Regions from separate parts of the Pseudoduganella sp. genome, predicted to be linked through region 3. Evidence: riboswitches for the same ligand, from Rfam matches in the RefSeq annotation. Region 3 holds a riboswitch; each other region holds the start of a gene.
The links. Region 3 has a riboswitch for cobalamin ahead of ACE3TQ_RS01415 (cobaltochelatase subunit CobN). Riboswitches for the same ligand answer to the same signal wherever they lie in the genome.
Positions count from the first base shown of each region.

Region 1: linked by a shared signal. The riboswitch ahead of ACE3TQ_RS24160 (TonB-dependent receptor domain-containing protein) and the one ahead of ACE3TQ_RS01415 (cobaltochelatase subunit CobN) in region 3 are both predicted to bind cobalamin.
Region 2: linked by a shared signal. The riboswitch ahead of ACE3TQ_RS17890 (TonB-dependent receptor) and the one ahead of ACE3TQ_RS01415 (cobaltochelatase subunit CobN) in region 3 are both predicted to bind cobalamin.

Region 1 is NZ_JAYSCO010000076.1:17,367-20,599, forward strand. It holds gene ACE3TQ_RS24160 (TonB-dependent receptor domain-containing protein) at 1-1,548, opposite strand, end outside; cobalamin riboswitch at 1,617-1,838, opposite strand; gene ACE3TQ_RS24165 (histidine phosphatase family protein) at 1,833-2,381, opposite strand; gene ACE3TQ_RS24170 (adenosylcobinamide-GDP ribazoletransferase) at 2,372-3,139, opposite strand; gene cobT (nicotinate-nucleotide--dimethylbenzimidazole phosphoribosyltransferase) at 3,146-3,233, opposite strand, start outside.
Region 2 is NZ_JAYSCO010000040.1:16,870-20,102, reverse strand. It holds gene ACE3TQ_RS17895 (M1 family metallopeptidase) at 1-1,622, opposite strand, end outside; cobalamin riboswitch at 1,699-1,898, shown strand; gene ACE3TQ_RS17890 (TonB-dependent receptor) at 1,968-3,233, shown strand, end outside.
Region 3 is NZ_JAYSCO010000002.1:89,603-92,835, reverse strand. It holds gene ACE3TQ_RS01420 (acyltransferase family protein) at 1-938, shown strand, start outside; cobalamin riboswitch at 964-1,182, shown strand; gene ACE3TQ_RS01415 (cobaltochelatase subunit CobN) at 1,220-3,233, shown strand, end outside.

The sequences.
Region 1 (3,233 bases), on a different contig from region 3:
CTGCTTGCCGGTGCTGTCGTCGCGCGGGTTCTGCAGGTCGGCCGAAGCCTCCAGCGTGAAGGCGCTGCCCAGCTGCTGGCGTGCCGACAGGGTGATGCCTTCCAGCGTGGCGTGGGCGACGTTGTGGGCGCAGCCGTTCTTGAAGCCGGGCTTGGGGCATGGGGTGGTGTTCAGCAGCAGGTCGGTCAGCTTGTTGCGGTAGGCGGTGGCGCCCAGCATGGTGCCGTTTTGCTCGAATCGGATGCCGATCTCGCGGTTGCGGCCTTGTTCCGGACGGTTGGACTCCAGGCCGTAGCCGGGGTAGTACAACTCGTTGAAGGTCGGTGCGCGGAAGCTGCTGCCGTAGCTGGCGTTCAGGCGCAGGGCAGGGCTGAGGCGGTAGCCGTAGCCGAGCGAGCCGGTGTTCTTGCTGCCGTACTGCGAGCTGTCGTCGTTGCGCACGGCGGCGGCCAGCAGGTGGTCGCCGCGCTTCATGTTGTAGCTGGCGCCCAGCGACTTGGTGCTGCGCTCATGTTCCAGGGCGGCGGTGTTCGCCTCCACTTCCTCCTTGCGGTATTCGGCCAGCAGCTGCAGGGTGTCCGGGCCGAGCGCGATGTCGTTCTGCCAGCTGTACATGGTCTGCTTGGTGTCGATCTGGCTGGCGCTGGCGGCAAAGCTGCCGGACTTGTCGCGCGCCTGGGATGCCTGGGTGGTCATCTGCCATGCGCTGCTCAGGCGGTTGCGCGACGACAGCGCGACGGTGTCCAGCTTCTGCGTGTTCCAGGCGCGCACGGTGGCGCCGCTGTCGAAGTCCGACTCCTGGTCGATGTGCATGAGGAGGGCGGTCAGCTCGTGGCCTGGCGCCACCTGCCAGGCCAGCTGGCCGTTGGCGTGTTTGCGCTCGTAGCCGTCATCATCCTTGTTATAGCTGCTCAGGCCCGGCAGGGTGGAGGAGAAGCCGTCGGCGCGCTCCTTGCCTGCGTTCAGGGCGTAGCTGAAGGCGCCGGCCTGGCCGGAAACACCGGCGCGGGCGGCGCGGGTGCCGTAGCTGCCGGCCAGGATGGCGGCGTCCAGCGCCAGGGGACCCTGGCCTTTTTTGGTGAAGATCTGGATCACGCCGCCGATGGCGTCGGCGCCGTAAATAGTGCTCAGGGGGCCGTACACGACCTCGATGCGCTCCACCGCGCCCAGCGGAATGGCGTTCCATGCGGCGGCGCCGCTGGTGGCGGAGGCGATGCGCACGCCGTCCAGCAGCACGATCACCTGGTTGCTGTTGGCGCCGCGCAGGTAGACGTTGGAGTTGGTGGCGCTGCCGCCGTTGCGCGTGATTTCAATACCGCGCTGGCGCTGCAGCACTTCGGTGATCGAGCCGGCGCCGCTGCGGGCGATTTCGTCGGCGTCGATCGTGAGCGTATCGCTGACGACGTCGCGCGCTGCCTGCGGCGTGCGGGTGGCGGTAACAACAACGGAATTCAGGACGGGGGCCTGGACTTGGGCCTGGGCTGCAGGTACGGCAACGGCCAGTGCCAGCGACGCGAGGGCCGCTTGCCGGGTGGCGGGAGAGGTCATGTCAATTTCTTCAGTGAGCCGCCGGCCCACGTCCCCGTAAGCCGGCTAGAACGGGAACGGGCGCAAGGCGCATTCCCACCTGGTCTGGCCGGTATCCGGGCTGGCAAATATGGCGGACTGGCCTTCCCATGCTTGCGCACAGTGGCTGTGAGACCGCTGCCGCTCCATCAGGGCGGCACTTGCTTACCGTTGCGGGGGCAGCACACGTTAACTGTCAAGGACAGCGCCGTGTTTCCCGTTTAACTGCGTTCGAGAATTCGAATGCGAGCACCAAAACCCCGCCATTATACGGGCTTGGCGCGCTGCGCGGGCCAGAGCAGGCGCTGGATCGAACAATACTTGACCTGGTTCGGCTTCTGCGCCGCGTGCAGCAGCGGTTCGCCGGCCGCCATGGCGGCCATCAGGCGCATGGTGCCGGCATGGCAGACGATTACGGCGTCGTGCCGCAAATCGTCGAGGAAGGACTGCACGCGCGCCGCCACTTCGCGCACCGTTTCACCGCCGCCGGGACGGTAATCGAGCAGGTCGGCGGCCCAAGCCTCGACCTCGGCGCGCGCGATATCCGACCACGGCCGCAGCTCCCAGGCGCCGAAATCCATCTCGGCCAGGCGCGCGTCCAGCGTCGGCTGGCCGAGCAGGGTGGCCAGTGCGGTGCAGCGCCGCAGGGGGCTGGAATACAGGCGCGCGCCGCCGGCGAGGGCGGCTGCCAGTTGCGGCGCCAGCGCGGCATGGCCTTCCGCCAGCGCGGCGGGAGAGGCCGGAATGTCGCTGCTGCCGTAGCACACGCCCGGCGCGACGTCGGGCAGGGGATGGCGGATGAGGATCAGTTCCACACGCAGGCCAGCACACAGAGGTAGAACACGGCTTCCGCCAGCTGCTGCACGGCGCCCAGGCAGTCGCCGGTGTAGCCGCCCAGGCGCTGCTGGAACTTGCGCGCGAACCAGAGCGTCGCCAGCAGCATGCCTGCCAGTCCTGTACCCAGCGCCCCCAGCGGCAGCCAGCCCAGCGCCACCACGGCGCCGGCCGGCAGCGCGGCGCCCAGCGCGGCAATGGCGAACTCGCCGTGGCGCATTTCCTGCGCCAGCGGCTTGGCTTTGCCTTCGGCGCGCGCGTACTCCATGCGCCAGATCAGGGCGCAGGCCATCAGCCGCGACAGGGGATGGGCCGCCAGCAGCGCGCCCAGCGCCGCCAGCATGGGCAGGCTGGCCAGCGCCGCCACCTTGGTGGCCAGCATCAGGATGATGCCGATCGCACCATAGGCGCCGATGCGCGAATCCTTCATGATCTCCAGCACACGCTCGCGCGTGTGGCCGCCGCCCAGGCCGTCGCAGGCGTCGGCAAAGCCGTCCTCGTGGAAGGCGCCGGTGGTATAGATGCCGGCTGCGGTGGATAGCAGCACGGCGACCGGCAGCGGCAGCACCATCGCCGCCGCCGCGTACACGGCGCCGGCGATGGCGGCCACCACCAGGCCCACCGCCGGGAAATAGCGCGAGGCGTGGTGCAGCCAGTCCGGCTCAAAACCGACCCAGCGCGGGATCGGCAGGCGCGTGAAGAATTGCAGCGCGATGAAAAAGAGGCGCAGCTGCTGCATCGGCGCTTACTCGGACTTCTCGCTGACCTGGGCCGACTCGAAGGTGGCCATCTGGTTCAGGAAGTTGACGGCGGCCTGCAGCAGCGGCACGGCG
Region 2 (3,233 bases), on a different contig from region 3:
AGGTCGGCGATGCTCGGGTGGCGGAATTTCCAGCGCCGGTAGTACTCCCTGAAGGCGCGTTCCATGGTTTCCTTGCCCAGCTGGGCCTCCAGGTCGCGCATGGTGATGGCGCCGCGCGAGTAGACCGGGCCGATGCCCTGCAGGCGGCTGTAGGCGTTCTGGCCCAGCGGGTCGGCCGGTTCGTCGCGCGGGGTGCCCTGGCGCTCGAAGGCGAAATTGTCGACTTGCGGCGCGAAACCGATGGCGCGCAGGAACGGCGTGGTGAGCGGCACCTTGCGTCCTGTGTCGCGCAGCATGCGGTGGTTCCAGTATTCGTTCAGGCCCTCGTCCAGCAAGGGCTCTTCGAACTCGTTGCTGGCCAGGATGCCGTAGAAGTAGCCATGGCCGAATTCGTGGATGGTGACGAAGTCCTGCAGTGCGGCCGGCGTGGTGCCGGCCCGGTAGCCGGGCACGCTGGTGGTGGTGAAGAAGGTCGGGTACTCCATGCCCTCCGCCTCGCTGGCGTTATGCGGCGGCACCACCACGGTCACGGTCTTGTAAGGGTAGGGGCCCAGCGTGCGCGAGAAGTAGTCCAGCGCGTCCTTGGTCGACTGCATGACCGGCGCCGCATTCGATGCGAACTCCGGCGGGTACAGCACGGTGATCTTTACCGGCCCGCTGCCATGGCCGCTCCAGGTATCGACCAGCGGCTTGGCGCTGCGCTTGTCGGCAGTCCAGGCGAAATCGTGCACGTCGCCCTGTACGTAGTGGTGGGTCAGCCAGCCGTCCTTCTCCAGCGGCGCACCCTGCAGCTCGCCGGTGGCGCCCACGATGTATTCCTTGGGCACGGTCAGTTTGACGTCGAAGCTGCCAAAGTCGGCGTAATACTCGGACTCGGCGTGGTACTCATGCGCATTCCAGCGCACGGTGGTGGCGCCGCGCTCGCCCGGCAGCTCCAGCACGGCGATCTTGGGGAACCACTGCGCCACCAGGTGGAAGCTGTCGAAGTAGCCGCTGCGCGCCAGCACGCGCGGCAGCTGGTCGAAGAAGGCGATATCGAGCGTGGTGCTGCCGCCCGGCGCGACCGCCTGCGGCAAGTCCAGGCGCACCACGGTCTGGTCGGTGGCCGGGCCGCCGTCCGGCTGCACGAAGGTCCACGGCACGTCGGCGCCGGCCTGGCGCACGCTGCGCAGGTCCATATAGCCCCATTCGCCGTCCTGGCTCAGGCTACTGTTGCGGATGCCCTGGCCCGACTTGCGCTGCTCGGTGTGGAAGGTGCTGTCCGCGTTCTGGAAGGCGTTCAGGTACAGGTGCAGGTAGACGCTGCGCACCGGTTGCGCGCTGCGGTTGCGCCAGGTCAGGCGCTGCTTGCCGTCGATGGTGTGCTTGACCGGGTCCAGCGTGGCTTCGATGCGGTAGTCCACCACGCGGTCGGACAGGGTGGCTTCCTGCCCGCTGCGCATGCCGCCCCAGGCGCCGGGCGCACTCGGTTGCGTGACGGCCGCCGCGCGCGGCGGCGCCAGCGGGATATCGGTGCCGCTGGCGGGCAGCGTGCCGGCGCCGGCGCCTTGCGCCAGCAGGCTGGCCGACAGCGCTGCGCCGCCCAGCAGGGCGGCCGCGGCCAGTAAATGTGCGATGCGCATAAATCCCCGTTAAGTAATTGGCAACGCGAAAATATACCAAACTAATTACCAAACTTTCATGCGATTTTTAAGCAGCGTATAATGTGCGCGCCCTGGTGCCCGCTCCCTGTTCATGGGAGCAGTTAAACGGGAAACGCAATGTGCTGCCCCCGCAACGGTACGCAAGCGCCGTCGTCCCGACGGCAGGCCGCGCCAATGACCACTATGCAGCCGCATAGGAAGGTGGCCCGGTCAGTCTTGCCAGCCCGGATACCGGCCAGGGAGGTGGAAGCGCGCCCGCGCGGCGCGACTTCTGTGGATTCCGGCTGCGGGGACGCAGGCGGATACTTTTTCGATTCGCATGTCATGACCATTTTCTCCCCACGCTGCGCACTGGCTGCAGCCCTTGCCCTGTGCTTCGCCGCGCCTGCCGCGGCCCAGAACACCCAGGATTCCCAGACCATCGTGATCAGCGGCGCGCGCTTCGCCAGCGACCCGTCGCTGCTGCCGATCGGCGCCAGCACCATTACCGCCGCTGAGATCCGCCGTGCCGGCGTGACCGACGTGAACCAGGCGCTGCGCAAGATCGGCGGCGTGTACGGCCGCCAGAGCCTGACCGGCAGCCCCGATTTCAGCCTCGACCTGCGCGGCTTCGGCGCCACCAGCGACCAGAACGTGGTGGTGGTGCTGGACGGCGTGCGCATGAACGAGAACGAGCTGACCCCGGCCACCCTGTCCACCATCCCGATCGACCTGGTGGAGCGCATCGACATCATGCGCGGCGGCGCCAGCGTGCTGTATGGCGAAGGCGCCACCGGCGGCGTGATCAGCATCGTCACCAAGCGCCCGAAAGCGGGCGCGCGCGGCGGCAGCATGTTCGCCGAACTGGGCCGGTTCGACAGCGCCGACGTGCGCCTGGGCGCGGTGCAGGGCTTCGACGGCGTGGCGATCGACGCCTCGGCCGCCCACCAGCGCACCGACAACTACCGCAAGAACAATGCATTCAAGCAGTCGCGCTTCAACGGCGGCGTGCAGTTCAACGGCGACTTCGGCCGCCTGTCGCTGCGTGCCGACATCGCGCGCCAGGACCAGCGCTTCGCCGGCAGCCTGAACGAAGCCGAGTTCCTGGCCAACCCGCGCCAGACCAAGACCCCGGACGATTTCGGCAAGATGGACAGCGACCGCTACACCGCCGCCTGGGAACGCAAGGTCGGCGCCTTCGACCTGGCGGCCGAACTGGCGCACCGCACCAAGGATGTGGAAGCGACCTACTTCGGCTCCAAGTCGGTGTACGACAGCAAGCAGACCCAGTTCTCGCCGCGCGTGCGCCACCTGGCGCAGTTCGACGGCCTGCTGAACGAGCTGGTGGCCGGCTTCGACTTCGGCCGCTGGAACCGCGTCACCCATTCCGACTATTCGGCCGCCGACGCCACCCAGCGCAGCAAGGCCTTCTACCTGCGCGATGAAGTGAAGTTCGCCGGCGCGCAGCAGGTGCGCCTGGCCGCCGGCGTGCGCCGCGAGCTGTTCGACAAGGACTCGGTCGACCCGGCGCCGTTCACCAGCGCCACCTACAGCATCAAGCAGGCGCACAACGCCTGGGAGCTGCAGGGCAGCATGCTGGCCGCGCCGGGC
Region 3 (3,233 bases):
CCATGGCCGCCACAGCACCCAGCGTAGCCGCAACGGCGCCGGCCCCGGTCGCCGCCGTGTTGCCGGCCGCCGTGCCGGTGGCGCTCACCCAGGCCGCTATCTTGCCCGACACGCCGGCCACCGCACTGGCCTTGCAGCGCCTGCGCGCCATGCGCGCGGCTGACTACCACTATGTGGGCCGCCTGCAACTGGAGCGCAACCGCATTGAGCGCTACCACAGCTGCCATTTGATGGATATCGAAAGCGCGCCATCCTCCTTCGCAGACTATTACGCGGGGCATGCCGATTGCATCACGCTGGCGCCGCAGCGCCGCAATGTGCTGGTGTATGGCGACAGTGCTGCCGCGGAACTGCACGCGGCGCTGGTGCGCGCCTATCCCGATGTGAACTTCCTGCAGATTACGGGGTCGGCCTGCAAGCCTTTCCAGGCCGCGTACCGCAACAAGGAGCACTATTGCGTGCGTCAGTTGGCGTATGCGCAGCAGTTCGCCGCCAGCCATAAGCTCGATGGTGTGGTGGTGGCATCGGCCTGGCAGGATGATTTCCGCGTTGCGCGCGAGGACCTGCAGCGTTTTCGCGCGGCAGGTCATCCCGTGCTGTTGGCGGGGCCGCCATTGACCTTCAGCGACAACCTGGCCATGGCCATGCTGCGCCTGGACCGCAAACAATCGCTGGCGGCCATTGCCCAAAATATGCTGGAACCGTCGGCGCTGAAGCATGCAGACGCGATGCATGCCTTTGCGCTGGAAAACCGCTTTGGTTACCTGAACCGCCTGCAGTTGTATTGCGAGGGCGGTTGCCCGCTGATATCGCCCAAAGGGGTACCGCTGATCCTCGATCACTTCCACCTGAGTCCACAAGGCGTCGAGTTGCTGGCTGACCGGATCCGCAGCAGCCAGGTGCTCGAACACCAGCTTTGGCTTGGCCAGGGTGGATAGAACGCTGCGCATTCTCTGCTAGAATGGCGCCCGTTACTTGATTGGTTCCGCCTTGCAAGCCTGTAAGGTGGTGAAACGGGAAGCCGGTGACGCGCGGGATAACCATCCCCCGCCAGTCCGGCGCAGCCCCCGCTGCTGTAAGCCAGACGAAGCTGACCAACGCCACTGTGCACATGCACGGGAAGGCCGGGCCAGGGGAGGATGAAGGCAAGCCAGAAGACCGGCCAGTCTTGTTTGATTGTGCAAAACCCGGGGTGTGGTTTTGCGTGCTCGGATTTCCTGTGCCTACCTCTACCTTTGCCCGGATCATTGTGGTCCTGCTATGTGCGTTCGCCTGTGCGCGTCTTAACGCTGCCACGCTGTTCGCCATCGTGACCGAACGTGCCGCACCGGCGGCCATCGAAGCGGCCCACCGCCACCTGGCCGCCTATCCCAGGGACCGCATCATCCTGCGCACGCCGGCGCAGTGGATGGCGGCCGACGACAGGCAGGCCGCGCAATGGCTGGCGCAGGCCGACAGCATCCTTGCGGTTTCGCTGTTCGGCGATCCGGCGCGGCGCCTGAAGGATGCCTTGCCGCGCCACGCGCGCGCCTCGGCAACGGTGCTGGCTTTTAACGGCGAAGCGTCATTGAGCCTGCTCTCGCGCGGGCGCCAGGGCAGCCTGCAGGGCTTTTCACCGGAGACCTTGCGCCAGCTGTCGAGCGAACAGCCGCCGGCGGCGGCCTTGCAGGCGGCGCGCGCGTTGCCGGCGGCCGCCCAGTGGCTGGCGGCACGCCAGGTGTGGCAGGCCGGTGGCCGCGACAACACGGCGGCGCTGTTCGCCCACCTGCTTGACCCGGCGCGCGCGCTGGCCGCGCCGCAGCCGGAACCGACGCTGCGCCTGCGTATGGGCGAGCGCGAGCTGCATGATGCGTCGGCCTGGGGCCGCGCGGCGCAGCTGGGCGTGCAGGCGCGTCCGACGGTGGTGGTGCTGGACCTGTCGAATATGGACGGCATGGTGCCGGCCGCCCTGTGCCGCCAGGTGGAGCGCACCGGCCAGCAATGCGTGCAGGTGCTGCCGCGCTGGGGCGGCGCTTCGCGCGAGGCGCTGGAGCGCTTGCCGGAGCTGATTGCGCCGGCCGTGCCGGCGGCGCTGGTGGTGCTGCAGGACTTCGTGGTGGGTGCGGCCGAAAACCGCGAGGCCGTTAGCGAGGCGTTCAAGCGCCTCGATATCCCCCTGTTCAAGGCGATCCGCCTGTCCGACCGCACCGCCATGCAGTGGCGCCTGTCGCCGGACGGCCTGCCGCCCGATTCGGTGCAGTACCGCGTGGCGCTGCCGGAACTTCAGGGCATCGGCCAGCCGATCGTGGTGGCGGCCCTTGGCGAGGCCCAGCGCGACAAGCTGACCGGCATCGAGAACCGTCCGCCGGTGGTGCTGGGGGCGGAGGCGGAGCGCCTGGCGCTGCGCGTGGAGCGCTGGCTGGCGCTGCGCGCCAAGTCCAACAAGAACAAGCGCGTGGCGCTGGTCTACTACAACCACCCGCCGGGCCGCCAGAACATCGGCGCCGACAACCTGGACGTGCCGGCTTCGCTGTTCGACATGCTGCATGCGCTGAAGGGCGCCGGCTATACGGTGGGCGAACTGCCGGCCACGCCGGAGGCGCTGCTGGACCGCATCATGGCGCACGGCGTCAACCTGCCGGAAGACCGCGCCGGATTGCGCGAGCTGGCGGCGTCTGTGAACAGCGTCAGCGCTGCCGATTACGCGCAGTGGTTCGGCACGTTGTCGCCGCGCGTGCAGGGCGAGATGACCAGCGGTCTGCTGGGCCGCCTGCACGCCGACGTGCTGCAGGCGGAAGCCGCGCGCGAGTGGGCACTGGGCCGCAAGCAGGCGGAAGTCGTGATCAAGGAACTGCAGCACCTGGTGGAGGGCGCCGACCATCCGCAGCGCGAGGCCGCCATGCGCGACCTGCAGGCGCTGGCCGACGGCTACGCCAAATGCCTGCAGGAGCGGGCGCCGCGCCGCTGTGCCGCGCTGGCGCCGCTGCAGCGCCGCCTGGCCACTTACCGCATCGAGGGCATGAAAGGCTGGGGCCCGGCGCCGGGAAAGATCATGGTGGACAGCGGCAAGCTGCTGGTGCCTGGCATCGTGTTCGGCAATGTGTTCATCGGCCCGCAGCCGCCGCGCGGCTGGGAGGTGGACGAGGAGCTGCTGCACGCCAATACCAGCGTGCCGCCGCCGCACCAGTACCTGGCCTTCTACCATTGGCTGCGCGACCGTTTCAAGGCGGACGCGCTGGTGCACGTGGGACGCC